One region of the Enterobacter kobei genome, then DNA from elsewhere that is predicted to be linked to it. Evidence: predicted binding sites of a transcription regulator. Region 1 holds the regulator's gene; each other region holds the start of a gene.
What was found. The regulator PurR, encoded in region 1, represses purine synthesis genes. The targets are predictions, from matches to a motif close to CANGCAAACGTTTGCNTG.

Region 1 (7,636 bases):
GCCAACCCGGACCTGGTCGCCCGCCTGCAACAGAAAGCCGCTCTGAACCCGCAGCGTCCTGAAAGCTTCTACGGCGGCGGCGCTGAAGGTTACACCGACTACCCTTCTCTCTAATCTCACCATTGTTCATTGATAGCGGCGACACTTCGCCGCTATACTAAAACATCGTTTCTGTTCAAAAAAATATTCAAATCCATTGGTTAATGAGGAAATTATGCGCCTACTTCACACCATGCTGCGCGTTGGCGATCTGCAACGTTCTATTGATTTCTACACTAACGTACTGGGCATGAAACTGCTGCGCACCAGCGAAAACCCGGAATACAAATACTCGCTGGCGTTCGTGGGTTACGGCCCGGAAACGGATGAAGCGGTGATTGAGCTGACCTATAACTGGGGCGTGGACAGCTATGACCTGGGCAACGCCTACGGCCATATCGCGCTGGAAGTGGACAACGCAGCCGAAGCGTGCGAACGCATCCGCCGCAACGGCGGTAACGTCACCCGTGAAGCGGGTCCGGTTAAAGGCGGCACCACTGTGATTGCATTTGTGGAAGATCCGGACGGTTACAAAATCGAGCTGATTGAAGCCAAAGATGCCGGTCGTGGTCTGGGCAACTGATCCCTCAGGGCGCAATATGCGCCCGTAGTTTTACTGCATCACCCCGCAAAATTTGCCATAATGCGCTCTGCTTTTTCCCCTTGTAAGAGACCCTGATGTCCGATAACGCTCAATTTAGCGGTCTGTGCGACCGTTTTCGTGGTTTTTATCCCGTTGTCATTGATGTAGAAACAGCCGGATTTAACGCTAAAACCGATGCGCTGCTCGAAATTGCCGCCATCACGCTGAAGATGGATGAACAGGGCTGGCTTACACCAGACACCACGCTGCATTTCCACGTTGAACCTTTCGAAGGGGCAAACTTACAGCCGGAAGCACTGGCCTTCAACGGTATCGATCCGCATAACCCACTGCGCGGTGCGGTAAGCGAATATGATGCGCTGCACGCCATTTTTAAAATGGTGCGTAAAGGCATGAAAGAGAGTAACTGCAGCCGCGCCATCATGGTGGCGCATAACGCCACCTTCGATCACACCTTTACCATGGCCGCAGCGGAGCGCGCCTCGCTCAAACGCAACCCTTTCCACCCGTTTGTGACCTTCGACACGGCAGCACTGAGCGGTCTGGCGCTGGGGCAAACGGTGTTATCAAAAGCCTGTATTACGGCGGGTATTGAATTTGACGGCACGCAGGCGCACTCGGCTCTGTATGACACGGAGCGCACCGCAGAGCTGTTCTGTGAGATCGTCAACCGCTGGAAGCGTCTGGGCGGCTGGCCACTGCCGACAGGTGACAGCGAAGAATAAAAAAAGCGACCTTAACAGGTCGCTTTTTTATTTGCGCAGCAAACTTACTCTGCGTCCGGCTCTTCGGTTTTGTACTTCGCCGCGGTTTCTTTGATCAGCTGCTGCAGTTCACCGCGCTGATACATTTCAATCAGGATATCGCAGCCGCCTACCAGCTCACCGTCTACCCACAGCTGCGGGAAGGTTGGCCAGTTAGCGTATTTTGGCAGCTCAGCACGGATGTCCGGGTTCTGCAGGATATCAACGTAAGCAAAACGCTCACCACAGGCTGAGAGCGCCTGAACCGCTTGCGCGGAGAAGCCGCAGCTTGGCAGCTTCGGAGAACCTTTCATATACAGCAGAATCGGGTTTTCAGCGATCTGGCGCTGGATTTTTTCAATAGTGGTGCTCATGTCTTGCTTCCTTTAACTTCTGTTACGGCAATAGTCTGACATTGTAGCGGGTCAGGCTGGCATCGGAAAATAACATTTTCGTCACGTTTATACATTTTACCGCGACTCTACAAAAGTTGCATTGCAAATGGTGTTTAACCCTGCGGCAGTCAGGGTTTTGCTTAGGGAGTGAACAATTGTGCGACAGAACGATGAATTTTTTTGCACTTGCTAACGAAACAGGTTTTTAGATTGAAAAATGCTATTAACTTCTCGGGTTTTTATGGATTAGAATCGACGGGCTTTGTAAATCACTCGCGGGTATTATTGATGACCTGCATTTATCAGGGGACTGCCCAGTGGCGCGGATAACAAAAATCTCGATCACGCTCTGTGCTTTACTGTTTACATCACTCACTCTCACGCCAGTGGCAAACGCCTCTCAGCAGGCGCGGCATTCTGCTGTACAAAAAAGCCATCTGGTAAAAGCCACAGAACGTAAGAAAAAAACCACCACAAAGAACGAAAAGAAAAAGACGACCACCAAGACGACACAAACCGCTTCCAGCAAGACCAAAACAAAATCTTCCCGCACTGCCCACACCACCAAAAGTAAAACTTCGCTGACCGCTGCTAACCTCGTCACTGAAAAATGCATTACGCGTAAAGGCCACAAAGCGAAATGCACCAAAGTCACGAAAATCGCGGAAGTACATAAAGTCCGTGTACAGAAAGCGCAAAAAACCGCGATGAATAAACTGATGGGGCAAATTGGCAAACCTTATCGCTGGGGTGGCAGTTCGCCACGAACCGGCTTCGACTGTAGCGGCCTGGTCTATTACGCCTATAAAGATCTGGTTAAGTTCCGCATTCCGCGTACCGCTAATGAGATGTACCACCTGCGCGACGCCTCTCCGGTGAGCCGTGGTGAGCTGGAAAACGGCGATCTGGTCTTCTTCCGCACGCAAGGCCGCGGCACGGCTGACCATGTGGGTGTCTATGTCGGCAACGGGAAATTTATCCAGTCACCGCGCAGCGGCCAGGATATTCAGATCACCTCCCTGAGTGAAGACTACTGGGTACGTCACTACGTCGGCGCACGTCGCGTGATGACGCCGAAAACTATTCGCTAACCCCTGCCCTGCCGCATCCGTGGCAGGGTAAGTTCCTCTTTTGCATACCCTTTCAATTTGCTATCCTGTCCTTGTTGTCTGTGTGGTTATTGGCAACGCTAAATACAATAAGGAGAGAAGCAATGTCGTTCGAATTACCTGCACTACCGTATGCAAAAGACGCCCTGGCACCGCACATTTCTGCGGAAACCCTGGAATACCATTACGGCAAACATCACCAGACGTATGTCACCAACCTGAACAATCTGATCAAAGGCACCGATTTCGAAGGCAAAACGCTGGAAGAGATCGTCCGTAGCTCAGAGGGTGGCGTATTTAACAACGCGGCTCAGGTGTGGAACCACACCTTCTACTGGCACTGCCTGGCACCCAATGCCGGTGGTGAACCTGCCGGTGAACTGGCTTCCGCGATTAACGCCGCCTTTGGCAGCTTCGCCGATTTCAAAGCGAAGTTTACGGATGCCGCCATCAAGAACTTCGGCTCTGGCTGGACGTGGCTGGTAAAAGAAGCGGATGGCAAACTGGCAATCGTGTCCACCTCTAATGCAGGCACCCCGCTGACCACCAGCGCTACGCCGCTGATGACCGTGGACGTGTGGGAGCACGCTTACTACATTGATTACCGTAACGCGCGCCCGAACTACCTGGAGCACTTCTGGGCACTGGTCAACTGGGACTTCGTCGCGAAGAACTTCGCCGCGTAAGAGAGACGCAGAAGGGGTCCCCCTTCTGCGTTATTTTTATTATTCCGCCGTGCAAACGGCTTCTGGCTGTTTTCGGCCGGACATCATCACCAGCAGCAGGCCGAGAGCGGCAATAATCGCCCCCATCACCGGCACAAAGCTGTATCCCAGACCGCCAGAAATGACGGCGCCGCCCGCCGCAGCACCCAGGGCGTTCCCCAGGTTAAACGCACCGATATTCACCGAAGAAGAGAGTCCCGGCGCCTCGTGGGCGACACGCATCACGCGCATCTGCAGCGGCGGCACCACGGCGAAGGTGGCTGCGCCCCAGACAACCATCGCGATGGCCGCGCCAAACTCGTTACGCGCCAGCCACGGAATCGCGATCATGATGGCAATCAGCAAGGTTAAAAAGCCTTTCAACGTTCCGGCCACTGAACGGTCAGCAAATTTCCCGCCAAGGTAGTTACCCATTGAGAACCCTACGCCAATCAATACCAGCATCGCGGTAATAAAGATCGGGGTTGCATGGGTGATATCGTGCAGCACCGGTGAAATGTAGGTATAGAGCGTAAACATCGCCCCGGCCCCCAGCACGGTGGTCAGCAGTGCAGAAAGCACCTGCGGGCGCACCAGTACCGACAGCTCTTTGCGCACGTCCGGACGTTCACCCGCGCTGCCTTTCGGCAGGGAGAAGAACAAGGCCACCATCGCCACCACGCCCAGCCCGGCGGTTGCCAGGAATGACATACGCCAGCCGATCGCTTCACCCAGCCAGGTCGCAGCCGGTACGCCGCCAATGTTGGCAATCGTCAGCCCCATAAACATGGTCGCCACGGCGCTTGCCTGCTTATGTTTCGGCACCACGCTTGCGGCCACGACCGAGCCCAGCCCAAAGAACGCGCCATGGTTCAGGCTGGTCAAAATGCGCGACAGCATCAGGGTGGTGTAGTCAGGTGAAATGGCAGAGAGCACGTTGCCCAGGGTGAAAATCGCCATCAGGAAAATCAGCGCATTACGGCGCGCGCGGTGTGAAAGCAGTAGCGTCATCAGCGGCGCCCCCACCATCACGCCGATGGCATAAGCGCTGATTAACATCCCGGCCGCAGGGATCGAGACATCCACGCCCCGGGCGATAACAGGCAGTAACCCCATCGGGGAGAATTCGGTGGTGCCAATCCCAAAAGCGCCAATCGCCAGGGCAAGCAGGGGAAAATTGATTTTCATGCGTCAACTCCGGATGCCGTGTCATGTCGTGACACAGAACAAAGAAGCGGAAAGCATGACATCAATCACAAAAAATGAGAAGTTAACAAAATGGCAAAAGATTTTTGCCTGAGAAGTAACAATCCGGTAAACCGGGAGGGAGAAGATTCTCCCTCCGCGTAAATCAGTGCAGCACAGCCGTCAGGCCAGCCGCCACAATCAGCGCCAGCACAACGATGGTGGTGAACAGCGAAAACTTCAGATCGGAACTCATCAATTTTTCTCCTTTTAATCCCCCCACGAAAAGTGAGCTTGCTCATTTTTGCACAGTTTACGTCAAAAATCTTCCCGGATTTAAGCTGATAACCACTTTACCTCTTCCCCTTTTCATCAAGATAGGACAAAATTCCACGCTAAATTTATTAGCGTACCGGCCATTGACCCCCTCCTGACGTCCCGTGTCGTTTTCCTGGCGTACCGCAATCTAAAATTGCGTGATAAGGGTGAGAGAAGGCAAACGTTTACCTTCAAGTATTTCAGGAGTTTAGGATATGGTCTGGAGTGACATTTAATGGCAACAATTAAAGACGTAGCAAAACGCGCAAACGTTTCCACTACAACCGTATCACATGTAATTAACAAAACCCGCTTTGTGGCGGAAGAGACGCGCAACGCCGTCTGGGCAGCAATCAAAGAGCTGCACTACTCGCCAAGTGCGGTTGCGCGCAGCCTCAAGGTGAATCACACCAAATCGATTGGTCTGCTGGCGACCAGCAGCGAAGCGGCCTATTTTGCTGAGATCATTGAGGCGGTAGAGAAAAACTGCTTCCAGAAAGGCTATACCCTGATTCTGGGCAACGCGTGGAACAGCATTGAAAAACAGCGAGCCTATCTCTCCATGATGGCGCAGAAGCGCGTGGATGGCCTGCTGGTGATGTGTTCCGAGTACCCGGAATCCGTACTGTCGATGCTTGAAGAGTATCGCCATATCCCGATGGTGGTGATGGACTGGGGTGAAGCCCGTGCGGATTTCACGGATTCCGTTATCGACAACGCCTTTGAAGGCGGCTATATGGCGGGCCGTTATTTGATCGAACGCGGTCATCGTGAGATTGGCGTGATCCCGGGTCCGCTTGAGCGTAACACCGGCGCAGGTCGTCTGGCTGGCTTTATGAAAGCGATGGAAGAAGCACTGATCACCGTGCCAGAAAACTGGATCGTACAGGGTGACTTTGAGCCGGAATCAGGCTACCGCGCGATGCAGCAGATTGTCTCCCAGCAACATCGTCCTACCGCCGTTTTCTGCGGGGGCGACATCATGGCGATGGGCGCGCTCTGTGCGGCCGATGAGCTGGGTCTGCGCGTCCCGCAGGACATTTCCGTGATCGGCTATGACAACGTGCGCAACGCGCGCTTCTTTACCCCTGCGCTGACCACCATTCACCAGCCGAAAGATTCGCTGGGTGAAACGGCCTTCAACATGCTGCTCGACAGGATCGTCAACAAACGTGAAGAGTCGCAGTCCATTGAAGTCCACCCGCGCCTCATCGAACGCCGTTCCGTTGCGGATGGTCCGTTCCGCGACTACCGTCGTTAATCGCTTTACGGAGCCAGTCACACTGGCTCCCGTAACCATTCCCGGTTAAGCGTTTCGCTGTCCCCCAGATAATCCAGCAGCCAGGCCATAGCAGGTGAAACATCATTTTGTTGCCAGGTCAGACAGCAAGCCGCATCCGGGAACGGATTCTCCAGCGTCAGTTCAACCCACTCGCCGGTGTCGATTCGCGGGCGCGCAAAATGAACGGGCACCATCGCGACGCACAGCCCTGCACTGAGGCAGGTCGCCGACGATTCCCAGTCCGGGGCGACCACGCGACGCTGGTTATCCAGCAGCCAGGTGATACGCTTGGGCAGCGAGCGGGAGGTGTCCTCCAGCACCAGCGACGGCCAGTTACGCAGGGTATCGTCGCTTAACGGCCCCTCCATGGCCGCCAGGGGATGATCGCGTGCCACTACGCATTTCCAGCTCAGCATCCCCATATCGCGAAAGGCATAGCGTCCCCCAACCGGAATCGCCTGCGTCGCCCCAATCGCCATTTCTACCCTGCCGTCCGACAGCGCGTCCCACACGCCGTTGAACACTTCCTGCGAAACACGCAACTCAACGTCAGAAAAATGACGATAGAAATCGACGATCATTTGCCGGGTGCGTTCCGGCTTCACGATATTATCGACCGCGATGGAAAGATGCCCCCGCCAGCCGTTAGCGATCTGCTGACACTGTTCGCGGGTGATCTGCATTTTTTTGATAACAGAACGCCCTTCTTTCAAAAACCACGCCCCGGCAGGCGTTAATTCCACATCACGATGTCGCCGTTCGAACAGCGGAACGGCCAGCCACTCTTCTAGCTGACGCACCGTATAGCTGATTGCCGACGGGACGCGGTGCAGTTCCTGCGCTGCTCCGCTAAAGCTGCCGTTACGCGCGACAGCATCGACCACTTCAAGAGAATAATCTGACCACATTTTCTGCCTGCAAAAAATTTGAATGCACCCGCCAAATATTAGCGTTTCACAAGCCGCTTTGCACTCCCTACACTCTGCGCCAATGTACACCTGCCTCCTCAGGAGAAGAAAATAATGCAACCCAGGAAAGGTTTTTTAGTCTGGCTCGGCGGCTTAAGCGTGCTGGGCTTTTTAGCCACCGATATGTACCTGCCGGCTTTCGCCGCCATGCAGGAAGATCTGCAAACCCCTGCCGCCGCGATCAGCGCCAGCCTGAGTTTGTTCCTCGCCGGTTTTGCCTTCGCGCAGCTGCTCTGGGGACCGCTCTCGGATCGCTTTGGCCGCAAGCCGGTACTGTTGCTGGGTCTGG
Region 2 (7,636 bases), 1.2 Mb from region 1:
GAGCGCGCGGATCGATATCAATATCCAGCTCATCAAAAATCGCTTTGGTGTCACGATACATTTTGTCCTGATCGACAAAGACACCTTTGGTTGGATAACGCCCCAACCACATGTTATCCATAACGGAACGTTGCAGTACCAGGTTTAATTCCTGGTGAACCATCGAGATACCGTTTTCCAGTGCTTCTTTCGCTGAATGGAAATCGATCTCTTTCCCCTGAAAAAGAATGCTGCCAGAATCTTTTTGATAGATCCCAAAAAGACATTTTAATAATGTTGATTTACCCGCACCGTTCTCCCCCATTAATGCATGAATAGAGTGAGGACGGACTTTTAAATTAACATTATCGAGTGCCTTAACACCGGGAAATGACTTGTTAATACCGTTCATTTCCAACAAGTATTCACCGGTTGACTGAGTAGTTGTGCTGACCATAATTATACCTTGTTGGCCTCGCATATCGCGTTATAAAAGGGCGCAACGAATTGCGCCCAGTGGAGACAGGTTAACTCACTTATTTACCGATAAACTCAGCCAGGTTGGACTGGTCTACGCCCACGTAAGGTACGCGAACGATTTTGTTGTCAATTTTCCAGCTGGTGCCATCTGCCGCGCCTTTACCGTCAGCGAGGTTTTTCGCCAGATCGAAGGTGGCTTTCGCCTGGTTATTGGCATCGTTCAGAACGGTACCGGCCATCGCGCCAGATTTAACCAGCGCCAGCGCTTCTGGCAGGGCATCCACACCGAATACCGGAATGGACGATTTATTGTGGGCTTTCAGCGCTTCTACCGCACCCATTGCCATCGCATCGTTGTTGGCAATAACCACTTCGATTTTGTTCGCGTTAGGGCCGGACAGCCAGGCATCCATCTTATCTTTCGCCTGGGCGGTATCCCACATCGCGGTATCTAATGCCAGCTGCTGGGTTTTCAGGCCCTTATCATTCAGCTCTTTGATAACGTAAGTCGTACGCGCTTCAGCATCCGGGTGACCAGGTTCGCCTTTCAGCAGAACGAACTGGATCTGACCGTCTTTGTTCAGGTCCCAGTTCGGGTTCGCTGCCCAGTGTTTCGCGATCAGATCGCCCTGAATAATGCCGGACTCTTTGGAGTCAGTACCGACGTAATACGCTTTGTCATAGCTATCCAGCGCTTTACGGGAAGGTTCTTTGTTGAAGAAGACGATTGGCACATTCTGGCCGCGCGCTTTTTCAATTACCGTGCCTGCTGCAGCCGGGTCAACCAGGTTGATCGCCAGGGCTTTCACGCCTTTCGCCAGAAGAACGTCGATCTGGTCGTTCTGTTTGGACTGGTCATTCTGGGAGTCATTCATCAGCAGCTGTACGTCTGGCGCTGCTTTCGCATCTTTCTCGATAGCTTTACGTACAACAGACATGAAGTTGTCGTCGTATTTATAAATCGTCACACCAATACGGGTATCTGCAGCGTGCGCTGCTGCACCAAAAAGCATGCTTGCCATTACAGCAGACAGGGTCAACACCTTCTTATTCATGGTATCTCCGGTTTTTTTTATGCAGGGTAGTTCTGGTGAATAACGAGCGGCAGGCAGATGTTAATAAAACGTTACTGACAGCCGACGTTCACTTATAAAATTTCTCTCTTCCGTGGTCGGTAACGCTCCAGAAATGCGTTTTATTCGTTGTTTGCGGCACATTGGCTACTGTTAAAGTGAATAATCACCGTTACATAGCGTTTCAGCTGCTAAAACGCTGACATCATAGTCAGCGCCTTGTTAAGATACTGTGAATTTACTCACAGATTGAAAACGGTTACATCACCTCATGTAATCAGTTAGTGATCGGAGCCACAATTTGCCGCGACGCGACGGAATGTCGACGCACCAGGGTTGGCATGAAGCAATGGGTCGCCCCAGGATCCAGCAGCCCTGCGGCTCCCTGTAACGCCAGTTCAGTAGCCAGTTTTGCCATAGAAGCAATGGGATAGCGCACCGTGGTCAGCTGCGGGTCGGTGTAACGGGCGATCGGAATGTCGTCAAAGCCAATCAACGACAAATGCTGCGGCACCGCAATGCCGTTATCTTTCAGTGCCGTCAACGCGCCTGCTGCCATGCTGTCGTTATACGCAAACACCGCAGAAAGCTGCAGATTGCGGCCCAACAACTCCACCATTGCCGCCTCACCGCCCTGCATGTCAGGCGTACCAGTGCCGATCCAGCTCTCTGATGCGGTAATGCCGTGTTCTTTCAGGGCGTTTTGCCAGCCCTCACGCCGGTACGCGTCATCTTCAATTTGATGGCTGGAGGCAAGATAACCGATCCGCTGATGGCCGTTATTGATAAGCATTTTGGTGGCCATCATGGCGCCGCTGACGTTATCCAGCCCAACACAGCGGTGGGCATAGCCCGGCACAATCCGGTTAATCAGCACCATGCCCGGTATCTGTTCCATAAACCCGGCAAGCTCTTCATCACTTAAGGCTTTGGAGTGAACAATCAGGGCGTTACAGCGCTGGCGAATCAGTACTTCGATGGCATGACGCTCTTTCTCCGCCTCATGATAGCTGTTGCCAATCAGCACATATTTTTGATGCTGCTGGGCAACCACATCGACCGCTTTCACCAGCGCACCGAAAAAGGCGTCTGAGACATCCATCACCACCACGCCGATGGTATCGCTGACCTGCGTGGCAAGCGCCTGCGCGTTGGCATTTGGCCGGTACCCGAGCTGGGTCACGGCTTTCATTACGGTTTCACGGGTTTCAGGGCTCACCAGCGCACTGTTGTTCAGCACGCGGGAGACGGTAGCCACAGAAACGCCCGCCAGACGGGCGACATCACGAATGGTGATCATATTCACCATCCTTCAAAGGATTGCAGCAACTCACAGACACCCCCTGTGTTTAGCAAGGTGGCTATTTTGGCAGCGAGAGAAAAGGGACTACGTGAAGAAGCTCACAGTCATGAAAACGCTTACATCCGTTTTGTTAATGATTGTGATCCAGATCGTTATCTGGATGTATTACTCAATGATACCCCTGAAGCATGTGCGGTTAACTGACGCCACACCCACTCCAGCGGCCCCTGACGGAAATAACGCAGCCAGATAACGGAAAACGCCAGATTAACCGCCCAGATCGGAATAACAAACGCCAGCAGCCCGAGGCGGTCGAATTTCATAAACAGGCCAAAGCGATAGAAAATCGTGGTGCATATCAACGTTTGCAGGAGGTAATTGCTTAACGCCATGCGCCCGACGCAGGCGACTGCGCTGACAAGCCACAGGCGAGAAAGCTGCGGCCAGAAGCCATATATTAGCGCCGCGTAGCCGATGGTCTGGAATGGCGCGCTCAGTTCACGCGGTACCTGGAGCAGGAAAGCGCACCAGCGATAATCCCAGTGAATGTGCCACTGTGTCATCACCGCCGGGAGGTTTATCAGCACGCCGAGCAGAACCAGCCCCGCCCCGGTGCGACGATAATGACGCAGGCTGAACTCCCCTTTCAGCCACCCGGTGCGCATCAATGACGCCCCCATCAGCATCATCCCTGCCAGCTGCCAGCCGTATTGCGCCCCCAGCGCAAGAAGGTTATCCCCCAGCATATCCGTCCGGTTGCTAATGGCTTCCGTACCGCCTTTTAGCTTCCAGAACTGCTCGTACTGGAGGTTTGCAGCATCCGGGATCCAAGAACGGTTGGTCGCTTCGCCAGAGATCATCCCCAGCAGCAGCAGCACCCCAAGCCCCATGAGGTAGAGCATCACGCCGGTGTTAAACAGGCTTTTCACGCTGTGCGCATCACGAATGAGACGCCAGCAGATAAGCCCGACTAACCCATATGCGAGAAGAATATCGCCGTCCCAGAAGAACAGACCGTGGATAAAACCGAGGATCACCAGCAGGGTTAAGCGCGACTGGATCCAGCGGGTGCCGCGTTTAAGCAGAAGCTGTAGTCCTGCGCCAAACAGCAGGGCAAAGAGCGTGAGGAATTTAACCTGGGCAAACAGATCAAGGATTGCCCAGGTCCAGGCATCGCTTCGGGTGATATCGCCGTACCAGGCGGGATTGAGATAAGCGGCCTTCGGCAGACCGAAGGCGCTAATATTCAGCAGCAGGATACCCAGTATGGCGACGCCGCGAACAAAATCGAGCGTGACGTTTCGCTCCATGGTCCCTGCCCTGTGAGATTAGTTGTGGTGACGCACGGCGCGCAGGAACTCCTGGCGGGTGTTCTGGCTCGATTTAAACAGACCGCCCAGCGAAGTGGTGGTGGTTGCACTGGTCGCATCACGTACGCCGCGGGCTTTCACGCAGTAGTGAACGGCATCGATGGAGACCGCCACGTTATTGGTGCCCAGCAGCGTTTGCAGGGCAATCAGGATCTGCTGCGTCAGACGTTCCTGAACCTGAGGACGCTGCGCGAAGAACTGCACAATACGGTTGATCTTCGACAGACCAATCACCGTATCTTTCGGAATGTAAGCCACGGTCGCTTTACCGTCGATAGTAACGAAGTGATGTTCGCAGGTGCTGGTCAGCGTGATATCACGTACCGTGACCATCTCGTCCACCTTCATCTTATTTTCAATAACGGTAATTTTCGGGAAGTTGGCGTAATCCAGGCCAGAGAAAATTTCGTCGACGTACATTTTCGCGATGCGCTTAGGCGTCTCCATCAGACTGTCATCGCTCAGATCGAGATTCAGCAGTTGCATGATCTCGGTCATATGCCCGGAAATCAGACTTTTACGGGTTTCATTGTCCATATCCTCAACGGGCGGACGCAATGGCGTTTCGAGACCGCGCGCAAGCAGGGCTTCATGGACCAGGGCAGCTTCTTTACTGAGTGATGACATTTTCTTCTCCTGCAGGTGTGGCGTCTTTCGCCCTCGTTGTGGCAAAAGTATGCGCTCATTGTGCGTGAGGCGACGCACATAATCCAGTATTCACGACGATAATTATTGCAATTGCTGTTGCCTTTCAGCGTGACGATTCCAGACCAGCGCGCCGCCGATGAACAACGCGACGCCCGCCAGCCCCAGCGCAGGCTCCAGCCGGTGGGTTAGCCAGGTCGATAACGCCGATGTCACCGGGCCAATCAACTGCCCGATGGCATACCCGGTGGTGAGCAGTCCCGCCATATAACGCGTGTGGTTCGGTGCCAGCTCTCGGCCGTATAAAAGAGAGAGCTGCACGGCGCAAAGGAACCCCCCACCTACCAGCAGCCCGCCCGTCAGCAAACCGCCGATGCCCGGCAGCAGCCAGGCCGCCAGGACACCCGCGCCCTGAAGCCACAGCACGATAGCCAGCCTGCGGTTAGCCGTGGAGATATGTCGCAAGGCAATGCTGAGCGCAATCCCCACCACAGCGGCGAGACCAAAAATCGGCCAGACAAACTGGGCAAACAGGCTGCCGGGAAAGCGCACGGCGGCCATTTGCGATAAAAAGGTCGCCGGAAGGATATAGCCAAATCCCGCCAGGCTGTAGCTCCAGACCAGGCGCTTTAAATCCGCGGTCAGCCGCAACGGCTCAGGCGCAGTCCCCGGGCGATGAAGCTGGCCCGTACGCGGCAGATAGCGTGCCACCAGCGCAATCAACACGAGCGCCAGCACGCCGTAGATCTGCCACGCCGCACCGGCCGAAAGGGATTTCGCCTGAATATAGACCGCGAGCAGGCCGCTCAGGGCGATACCCGCGCCGGGGCCGGCGAACACCGCAGCACTGAGCCCCGGTTTACCCAGTTGCCCCAGCCGCTCGTTGGTCCAGGCGGCAATGAGTACCATTGACCAGCCACTCATGCAGCCGATCGCAAAGCGCAGCAGGCCATGTACGACGGCGTTATCCGCCGCCGCGGAGAGCAGCGTCAATGCAACCGCACCCGTAATGCCGAGCCAGAGCCGCGTTTCAACAAAGCGGTGCGCGCGCATGGCATCCCATGCTCCCACCAGATAGCCAAGATAATTCATCGCCGCCACCAGGCCTGCGCTGGTGAGCGTGAGTTGCCCGGCGGCAATCATCAGCGGTACCTGAGGCGTAAAGGCAAAGCGCCCTATCCCCATCGCCACCACCAGAACGACAAACCCACTAAGCGCAATACGCAGCGCCATGACCGCTCCAATTGTTAAAGAAAAGTAAATTTATGATGCAGCATCTTGCCGTTCCGCGAAAGTGAAAGTTGCTCACAGGTAAATGAAAACGCTGTATTATGATGCTAATGAATAGCTATTCTCATTAAGGAGCCTTGCATGGAACTGCTCGAAGAGCACCGTTGTTTTGAAGGTCGACAGCAGCGCTGGCGGCACGACTCCACCACGCTGAACTGCGCCATGACGTTCAGTATTTTCCTGCCTCCGGCAGAGAATCCGCCTGTTCTGTTCTGGCTTTCTGGCCTGACCTGCAACGACGAAAACTTCACAACCAAAGCCGGTGCGCAGCGTATTGCGGCCGAGCTGGGTATCGCGCTGGTGATGCCCGATACCAGCCCCCGTGGGGACGATGTGGCGGATGATGCAGGATACGACCAGGGTAAAGGCGCCGGGTTTTACCTGAATGCGACCGAGCAGCCGTGGGCGAGTCATTATCGTATGTATGACTACATCCGTGACGAGCTGCCTGCGCTGATTCAGGCCGAATTCGCGGTAAACGATCGCTGCGCCATCAGCGGACATTCCATGGGCGGACACGGGGCGCTAATCATGGCGCTGAAAAACCCCGGGAAATATACCAGCGTCTCTGCGTTCGCGCCGATTGTTAACCCAACGCAGGTACCGTGGGGACAAAAAGCCTTCACCCACTATCTGGGCAAAGATGAAACGAAATGGCAGGAATGGGACAGCTGTGCGCTGATGCTGGCGAGCGACTCAGCAAATGCGATCCCGATGCTTATCGATCAGGGCGATGCGGATCAGTTCCTCGCCGGGCAACTCCAGCCCGCCGTTTTAGCTGAAGCGGCACGCCAGAAGGACTGGCCGCTCACGCTGCGCATTCAGCCAGGATATGACCACAGCTATTACTTTATGGCCTCCTTTATTGAGGATCATCTCCGCTTCCACGCGGCGCATTTGTTCGCGTAATTTTCGCTATTTGCCCGATAGCCTCTCGCCTGTCGGGCTTTTACCCTTATTGACATAATCCTATCCGCTTGAATCCAGGCTATTTTCTTGCCAACACATCAAACACAAATGATTTCAATTATCATTTGTGTTTACAATTATACATTCTTTTGTACAATTCCAGACTCTTCTCCATCACAAAGAGTTCTTACAAGACAAATACATACAGTTCTCAGGGTTATCCCGATGGAGTTTTTTTCTTTTTATATGGAATGTACAAATGACAATACCACGCGTTAAATTGCTGGCCGCTGCCATTGGCGCCGCCACACTTTCCTCCTTCGTTCACGCAGCCGATCAGGACACCGTTGTCGTCACTGCGACGGGTTTTGAACAAAAAATCCAGAATGCCCCCGCCTCCATCTCGGTGATTTCAAAACAGCAGATTGAAGATAAAGCCTACCGTGATGTCACCGATGCCCTGAAAGACGTCCCGGGCGTCGTCGTTACTGGCGGCGGGAGCAGCAGTGATATCAGTATTCGCGGCATGGCGTCGCAGTACACGCTGTTCCTGGTGAACGGCAAACGCGTGAGTACGCGCAGTACCC
Region 3 (7,636 bases), 830 kb from region 1:
TCTTCATTCGATTAGCCGATATTACCCCTGTGGCTTCCATAAAGGGTAACAGTCGACAAGATAATGTTGTTGTTTTTTTTCATTACTTGATCGATGTCGGGTTTTGCTATGACCCTGTTGCGCAAATTATCGACGCTTGTTGCGTCATAATGCCCCCGTAATCGGCTGCAAGGCGAAAAATTGCCGTATCGCACGAGACGATAAGTGCTAATGGTTTCGGGAATGACGTAAAAGCAGTACAGTGCATTGTAATAAAATTACAACGATACCTGGCAGAAGTACCAGGTGATCCAACTGAGGAGAATGACATGGCGGTAACGCAAACAGCCCAGGCATGTGACCTGGTCATTTTCGGCGCGAAAGGCGATCTTGCACGCCGAAAATTGCTGCCTTCCCTGTATCAACTGGAGAAAGCGGGCCAAATTCATCCGGATACCCGTATCCTGGGGGTAGGGCGCGCCGACTGGGATAAGGACGCTTATACCAAAGTCGTCCGCGAGGCGCTCGAAACTTTCATGAAGGAAAAAATTGATGAAAGTTTGTGGGATACCCTGAGCGGTCGTCTTGATTTCTGCAACCTGGACGTCAATGACGTCAGCGCGTTTAACCGCCTGGGCGCCATGCTGGATCAGAAAAACCGTGTCACCATTAACTATTTCGCCATGCCGCCAAGCACTTTCGGCGCCATCTGCAAAGGTCTCGGCGAAGCCAAACTGAACGCCAAACCGGCGCGCGTGGTGATGGAGAAGCCGCTGGGTACCTCTCTGGCAACCTCGCGTGAAATCAACGACCAAGTGGGAGAGTTCTTCGAAGAGTGCCAGGTTTACCGTATCGACCACTATCTCGGTAAAGAGACGGTACTGAACCTGCTGGCGCTGCGTTTTGCTAACTCCCTGTTTGTGAATAACTGGGATAACCGCACTATCGACCACGTGGAAATCACCGTGGCGGAAGAGGTAGGTATCGAAGGCCGCTGGGGGTACTTTGACCAGGCAGGCCAGATGCGCGACATGATCCAGAACCACCTCCTGCAAATTCTGTGCATGATCGCCATGTCACCGCCGTCTGACCTGACGGCAGACAGCATTCGCGACGCCAAAGTCAAAGTGCTCAAGTCGCTGCGCCGCATTGACCGCTCCAACGTGCGTGAGAAGACCGTTCGCGGCCAGTACACCGCCGGGTTTGCGCAAGGCAAAAAAGTGCCGGGCTACCTGGAAGAAGAGGGCGCGAACAAATCCAGCAACACCGAGACTTTTGTAGCGATCCGCGTGGACATCGATGACTGGCGCTGGGCGGGCGTGCCGTTCTACCTGCGTACCGGTAAACGTCTGCCAACCAAATGTTCCGAAGTCGTCGTCTACTTCAAAAACCCGGAACTGAACCTGTTTAAAGAGTCCTGGCAGGAGCTGCCGCAGAACAAACTGACCATTCGTTTGCAGCCGGACGAAGGGGTTGATATCCAGATCCTCAACAAAGTGCCGGGCCTGGATCACAAGCATAACCTGCAGACCACCAAACTGGATCTGAGCTACTCCGAAACCTTCAACCAGACGCACCTCGCGGATGCTTATGAGCGTCTGCTGCTGGAAACCATGCGTGGTATCCAGGCGCTGTTCGTGCGTCGCGATGAAGTGGAAGAGGCGTGGAAATGGGTCGATTCCATTACCGAAGCTTGGGCAGCCGATCAGGATGCGCCAAAACCATATCAGGCGGGCACCTGGGGGCCGGTTGCATCGGTGGCCATGATCACCCGTGATGGCCGCTCCTGGAACGAGTTTGAGTAGGATAATCCACTAGCCCGAAAGTGTTATTTTACCGGTAACATGATCTAACACAGCTAGTGGCACAATTTTTATTCTTTTAAGCGCCACGTGGATTTCCCCGCGGCGCTTTTTTTATTACACTGCCGGAAGTGATTTTGCCCCAGAGCTCCGGACAGCAAGCGTTTCAGCGGTGTTAACAACTGCCAGCGACGTTGTAAACTCCTGAGCCCGGACAGATAAATTAGAGGAGCTTTTATGAATCCGACATTGTTACGCGTAACACAACGCATTATTGAGCGCTCGAAGGAGACCCGTTCGGCCTACCTCGCCCGGATTGAACAGGCAAAGAGCAATACCGTCCATCGCTCCCAGCTGGCCTGTGGTAACCTGGCGCACGGCTTCGCGGCCTGCCAGCCCGATGATAAAGCCTCCCTGAAAAGCATGTTGCGTAACAATATCGCCATTATTACCTCCTATAACGACATGCTCTCCGCCCACCAGCCGTATGAGGTCTATCCCAATATCATTCGTAACGCGCTGCACAGCGTGAATGCGGTAGGTCAGGTCGCGGGTGGCGTGCCGGCAATGTGCGACGGTGTGACCCAGGGGCAGGATGGTATGGAACTGTCGCTGCTCAGCCGCGAAGTGATTGCGATGTCTGCTGCAGTAGGCCTGTCACACAACATGTTTGATGGCGCACTGTACCTGGGCGTGTGCGACAAGATCGTTCCGGGACTGGTGATGGCAGCGCTGTCGTTTGGCCATCTGCCCGCGATCTTTGTGCCGTCTGGCCCGATGGCAAGCGGCCTGCCGAACAAAGAAAAAGTGCGTATTCGCCAGCTGTATGCGGAAGGAAAAGCAGACCGTCAGGCGCTGCTGGAGGCGGAAGCCGCGTCCTACCATGCGCCGGGTACCTGTACATTCTACGGCACGGCCAACACCAACCAGATGGTGGTGGAATTTATGGGCATGCAGCTGCCGGGCTCGTCCTTTATCCAGCCGGATGCACCACTGCGTCAGGCCTTGACTGAGGCCGCAGCACGTCAGGTGACGCGTCTGACCGGAAACGGCAATGAATGGATGCCGATGGGCAAAATGGTCGACGAAAAAGTGATCGTCAACGGTATCGTGGCTCTGCTGGCCACCGGCGGTTCGACCAACCACACCATGCACCTGGTGGCCATGGCGCGCGCGGCGGGCATTCTGATCAACTGGGATGATTTCTCTGAGATCTCTTCCGTGGTGCCGCTGATGGCACGTCTTTACCCGAACGGTCCGGCGGACATCAACCACTTCCAGGCTGCGGGTGGCGTACCGCTGCTGATGCGCGAGCTGCTGAAAGGCGGTTTGCTGCATGAAGACGTCAACACCGTGGCAGGCTTTGGCCTGCAGCGCTATACCCAGGAGCCGTGGCTGAACAATGGCGAGCTGGACTGGCGCGACGGGGCGACCGCATCTCTCGATGCGCAGGTGATTGCCACCATCGACAAACCGTTCTCTCCTCATGGTGGCACCAAAGTGCTGAGCGGCAACCTCGGTCGTGCGGTGATGAAAACGTCTGCTGTACCGGAAGAGAACCAGGTTATTGAAGCGCCGGCTGTGGTGTTTGAAAGCCAGCACGACGTATTACCCGCTTTTGACGCGGGTTTGCTTGATAAAGACTGTGTGGTGGTAGTGCGTCATCAGGGGCCAAAAGCGAACGGCATGCCAGAATTACATAAACTTATGCCACCACTTGGTGTATTATTGGACCGCCGTTTCAAAATTGCGTTAGTGACCGATGGACGCCTCTCCGGTGCATCCGGCAAAGTGCCTTCAGCTATCCACGTCACGCCGGAAGCTTATGACGGCGGTTTGCTGGCGAAAGTGCGCGACGGTGACATGATCCGCGTGAACGGTCAGACAGGTGAGTTAACCCTGCTGGTGGATGAGGCAGAGCTGGCGGCACGTCAGCCACATATTCCTGACCTGAGCGCATCGCGCGTGGGAACCGGACGCGAAATGTTCAGCGCGCTGCGTGAGAAACTCTCCGGTGCGGAGCAGGGCGCAACCTGTATTACGTTTTAAGACGACTTGATTTTAACGATCTGGCGAGAGAAAACTCTGATGAAAAACTGGAAAACAAGTGCAGAAGCAATCCTGACCACTGGCCCTGTCGTGCCGGTTATCGTGGTAAACAAGCTGGAGCACGCTGTGCCAATGGCGAAAGCGCTGGTTGCGGGTGGCGTTCGTGTTCTGGAAGTGACCCTGCGTACCGCCTGCGCGATGGATGCGATTCGCGCTATCGCCAGAGAAGTGCCGGAGGCCATCATCGGTGCGGGCACTGTTCTCAACGCGCAACAGCTGGCAGAAGTCACGGAGGCCGGAGCTCAGTTCGCTATCAGCCCTGGCCTGACCGAGCCGCTGCTGAAAGCAGCGACCGAAGGCACTATTCCTTTGATCCCGGGTATCAGCACCGTGTCTGAACTGATGCTGGGCATGGACTACGGCCTGAAAGAGTTCAAATTCTTCCCGGCAGAAGCCAACGGTGGCACCAAAGCGCTGCAGGCGATTGCAGGTCCATTCTCTCAGGTGCGTTTCTGCCCGACGGGCGGTATCTCTCCGGCGAACTACCGTGACTACCTGGCGCTGAAAAGCGTGCTGTGCATCGGGGGTTCATGGCTGGTGCCAGCGGATGCGCTGGAAGCGGGCGACTGGGATCGCATCACGAAACTGGCTCGCGAAGCGGTTGAAGGCGCGAAGCAATAAGTTTTTTTATCGTATGAAAAACGGGCCTTTCGGCCCGTTTTTTTTATCCTGCTACCTTAACGTTCGCTGCCGCCGCTTTTGCGCGTGCGATGGCCTCGTCGACGTTATTCCCGGTTGCTAACGCCACGCCCAGACGACGGGTGCCGTCGATCTCCGGCTTACCGAACAAACGTACCTGTAACCCGGCGCCCGTTGCGCCCTCGACGTTATCAAACGTCACGTTCTGACTGGTCAGCTGCGGCAGGATCACCGCCGAGGCCGCCGGGCCGTACTGACGAATACCGCCAACCGGCAGGCCAAGGAAGGCGCGAACATGCAGGGCGAACTCGGAGAGATCCTGCGATATCAACGTCACCATCCCGGTGTCATGCGGGCGAGGGGAGACTTCGCTGAAAATCACCTCGTCGCCGCAGACAAACAGCTCCACGCCGAACAGACCGTAACCACCTAACGCCAGAACGGTTTTACGGGCGATATCCTGGGCACGTTCCAGCGCCAGGGCGCTCATCTGCTGTGGCTGCCAGGATTCGCGGTAATCGCCATCCTCCTGGCGGTGACCAATCGGATCGCAGAAATGGACGCCATCCACGGCGCTGACGGTAAGCAGGGTGATTTCGAAATCAAACTTCACCACCCCCTCGACGATCACGCGGCCAGCTCCGGCACGGCCACCCTGTTGCGCATAATCCCAGGCTTTGTCCAGCGTGCTGCTGTCGCGGATAAAACTCTGCCCTTTTCCGGAGGAGCTCATCACCGGCTTAATGATGCACGGGTAACCCATCTCATCGACGGCCTGCAGGAATGCGGTTTTATCGCCCGCAAAACGGTAGCTTGAAGTGGGCAGCCCCAGCTCCTCTGCCGCCAGGCGGCGAATGCCTTCGCGGTTCATGGTCAGTTTCGCTGCGTTGGCGCAAGGCACCACGCGCTGACCTTCCTGCTCAAGCGCGATCAGCGTATCGGTCGCGATAGCTTCAATCTCCGGCACCACAAAATCCGGTTTCTCCTGCGTGATGAGTGTCCGCAGAGCTTCTCCGTCCAGCATGTTAATCACATAAGAACGATGGGCAACATGCATGGCGGGCGCGTCGGCGTAGCGGTCTACGGCAATCACTTCTACCCCTAAACGCTGGCACTCAATGGCGACTTCTTTCCCCAGCTCGCCCGATCCTAACAGCATCACACGCGTCGCCGCAGGTCGCAGCGCGGTTCCTAAACGAGTCATAACATTCCCCCTGAAAAAGATGCGCGCAGTATAAACGAAAACGTTTGCGTCTGTCTTGCGCAGGGCAAAAGGGCCGACGAGAAATTTGCGCTTCTTTAGCCTCGACGGACATTTCCTGACGCCTGCTCGCTTACGCTGTGGAAATGTTAACCGTTAAGTGAGGGAAATCATGTCAGGCTGGTTAAATCAACTGCAATCCATGCTAGGGCAGAAAACATCAGGTTCCGGCGACCAGGGGCTCAGCAAACTGCTGGTATCGGGGGCGCTCGGAGGGCTGGCAGGGCTGCTGGTCGCCAATAAATCCTCACGTAAGCTGCTGGCAAAGTACGGTACCGGCGCGTTGCTGGCCGGTGGCGGCGCTATCGCCGGTACCGTGCTGTGGAATAAGTACAAGGACAGGGTACGCGCGGCGCACCAGGATGAACCCCACTTTGGGGAGGAGACTTCGCCGCTGGATCTGCGTACGGAGCGACTCATTCTTTCGCTGGTGTTTGCCGCAAAAAGCGACGGGCATATTGATGATAAAGAACGAGCGGCTATCGAGCAGCAGATGCGAGAAGCCGGCGTGGAAGAGCAGGGCAGAACGCTGGTGGCGCAGGCCATTGAGCAGCCGCTCGATCCGCAGCGTCTGGCACAAAGCGTGCAGAATGAGGAAGAGGCGCTGGAACTCTATTTCCTGAGCTGTGCCGCCATTGATATTGACCACTTTATGGAACGCAGCTATCTCAACGCCCTGGGCGATGCGTTGAAAATCCCTCAGGATGTTCGCGAGGGGATTGAGCAGGATATCCGGGAGCAAAAACAGACGCTACAGGGCTAGCTATCGCTGATGTAGCCATGTTTCGCTTGCATCATTCGCGGGTTTTGCCAACCTTATAGGATGTAAAACTTAAAAGAATGATGTCATGCCACCGAAAGCCCGACGTACTCCGTATGCGATCACCACCCATGGCGATACGCGTATAGATAACTATTACTGGCTACGGGACGATTCACGTTCCCGCCCAGAGGTACTCGACTACCTGCATGAAGAAAACGATTACGGTCGCAAGGTCATGTCCAGCCAGCAGGCGCTTCAGGACCAGCTGCTGAACGAAATGGTGCAGCGCATTCCTCAGCGCGATATCTCCGCGCCCTGGACCAAAAACGGCTATCGTTATCGGCATATCTACGAGCCCGGCAGTGAATATCCCATCTATCAGCGACAGTCGGTATTAAGCGCCGAGTGGGATGAATGGGATATTCTGCTGGATGCCAACCAGCGTGCCGCCCACAGCGAGTTTTATACGCTGGGCGGTATGTCCATCTCCCCGGATAACACCATTATGGCGCTGGCGGAGGATTATCTCTCCCGTCGTCAGTATGGCCTGCGATTCCGCAATCTGGAAACCGGTAACTGGTATCCGGAAATGCTGGAAAACGTCTCCCCGGATTTTGTCTGGGCGAACGATTCCGAGACGGTCTACTACGTTAAAAAGCACGCCGCCACGCTGCTGCCTTATCAGGTGTGGCGCCACAGTGTAGGCACGGACTCTGCCGATGACGAACTGGTCTATGAAGAGAAAGACGAAACGTTTTATGTCAGCCTGCATAAAACGTCCTCACGCCACTATGTGATTATTTTCCTTGCCAGCGCTACCACCTCAGAAGTGCTGCTGCTGGATGCCGAACTGCCTGATGCCCAGCCGCTCTGCTTTCTGCCGCGCCGAAAAGACCATGAGTACAGTCTGGATCACTTCCAGCACAGCTTTTATCTGCGCTCAAACCGCGAGGGGAAAAACTTTGGCCTGTATAAGACCAAGGTGCGCGACGAGCGCAAGTGGGAGGTGCTTATTCCCGCGCGGGAACAGGTGATGCTCGAAGGGTTCACGCTGTTTACCGACTGGCTGGTGGTGGAAGAGCG

Region 2: the regulator PurR is predicted to act here: its motif matches at 2,941-2,958, upstream of galS (HTH-type transcriptional regulator GalS).
Region 3: the regulator PurR is predicted to act here: its motif matches at 5,767-5,784, upstream of purT (formate-dependent phosphoribosylglycinamide formyltransferase).

What each region holds. Positions count from the first base shown of each region.
Region 1 covers NZ_CP017181.1:2,000,727-2,008,362, reverse strand. Annotated here, with positions in the region: gene nemA (alkene reductase) at 1-114, shown strand, start outside; gene gloA (lactoylglutathione lyase) at 215-622, shown strand; gene rnt (ribonuclease T) at 718-1,368, shown strand; gene grxD (monothiol glutaredoxin 4) at 1,413-1,760, opposite strand; gene BFV64_RS09650 (C40 family peptidase) at 2,099-2,872, shown strand; gene sodB (superoxide dismutase [Fe]) at 2,995-3,576, shown strand; gene BFV64_RS09640 (MFS transporter) at 3,616-4,782, opposite strand; gene cydH (cytochrome bd-I oxidase subunit CydH) at 4,946-5,035, opposite strand; gene purR (HTH-type transcriptional repressor PurR) at 5,333-6,358, shown strand; gene punR (DNA-binding transcriptional activator PunR) at 6,376-7,287, opposite strand; gene punC (purine nucleoside transporter PunC) at 7,402-7,636, shown strand, end outside.
Region 2 covers NZ_CP017181.1:3,158,660-3,166,295, forward strand. Annotated here, with positions in the region: gene mglA (galactose/methyl galactoside ABC transporter ATP-binding protein MglA) at 1-436, opposite strand, end outside; gene mglB (galactose/glucose ABC transporter substrate-binding protein MglB) at 516-1,514, opposite strand; gene galS (HTH-type transcriptional regulator GalS) at 1,810-2,832, opposite strand; gene yeiB (DUF418 domain-containing protein YeiB) at 2,988-4,145, opposite strand; gene folE (GTP cyclohydrolase I FolE) at 4,164-4,832, opposite strand; gene BFV64_RS15200 (YbfB/YjiJ family MFS transporter) at 4,935-6,083, opposite strand; gene fghA (S-formylglutathione hydrolase) at 6,222-7,049, shown strand; gene BFV64_RS15210 (ligand-gated channel protein) at 7,309-7,636, shown strand, end outside.
Region 3 covers NZ_CP017181.1:2,830,335-2,837,970, reverse strand. Annotated here, with positions in the region: gene zwf (glucose-6-phosphate dehydrogenase) at 309-1,784, shown strand; gene edd (phosphogluconate dehydratase) at 2,019-3,830, shown strand; gene kdgA (bifunctional 4-hydroxy-2-oxoglutarate aldolase/2-dehydro-3-deoxy-phosphogluconate aldolase) at 3,870-4,511, shown strand; gene purT (formate-dependent phosphoribosylglycinamide formyltransferase) at 4,555-5,733, opposite strand; gene BFV64_RS13670 (tellurite resistance TerB family protein) at 5,903-6,553, shown strand; gene ptrB (oligopeptidase B) at 6,639-7,636, shown strand, end outside.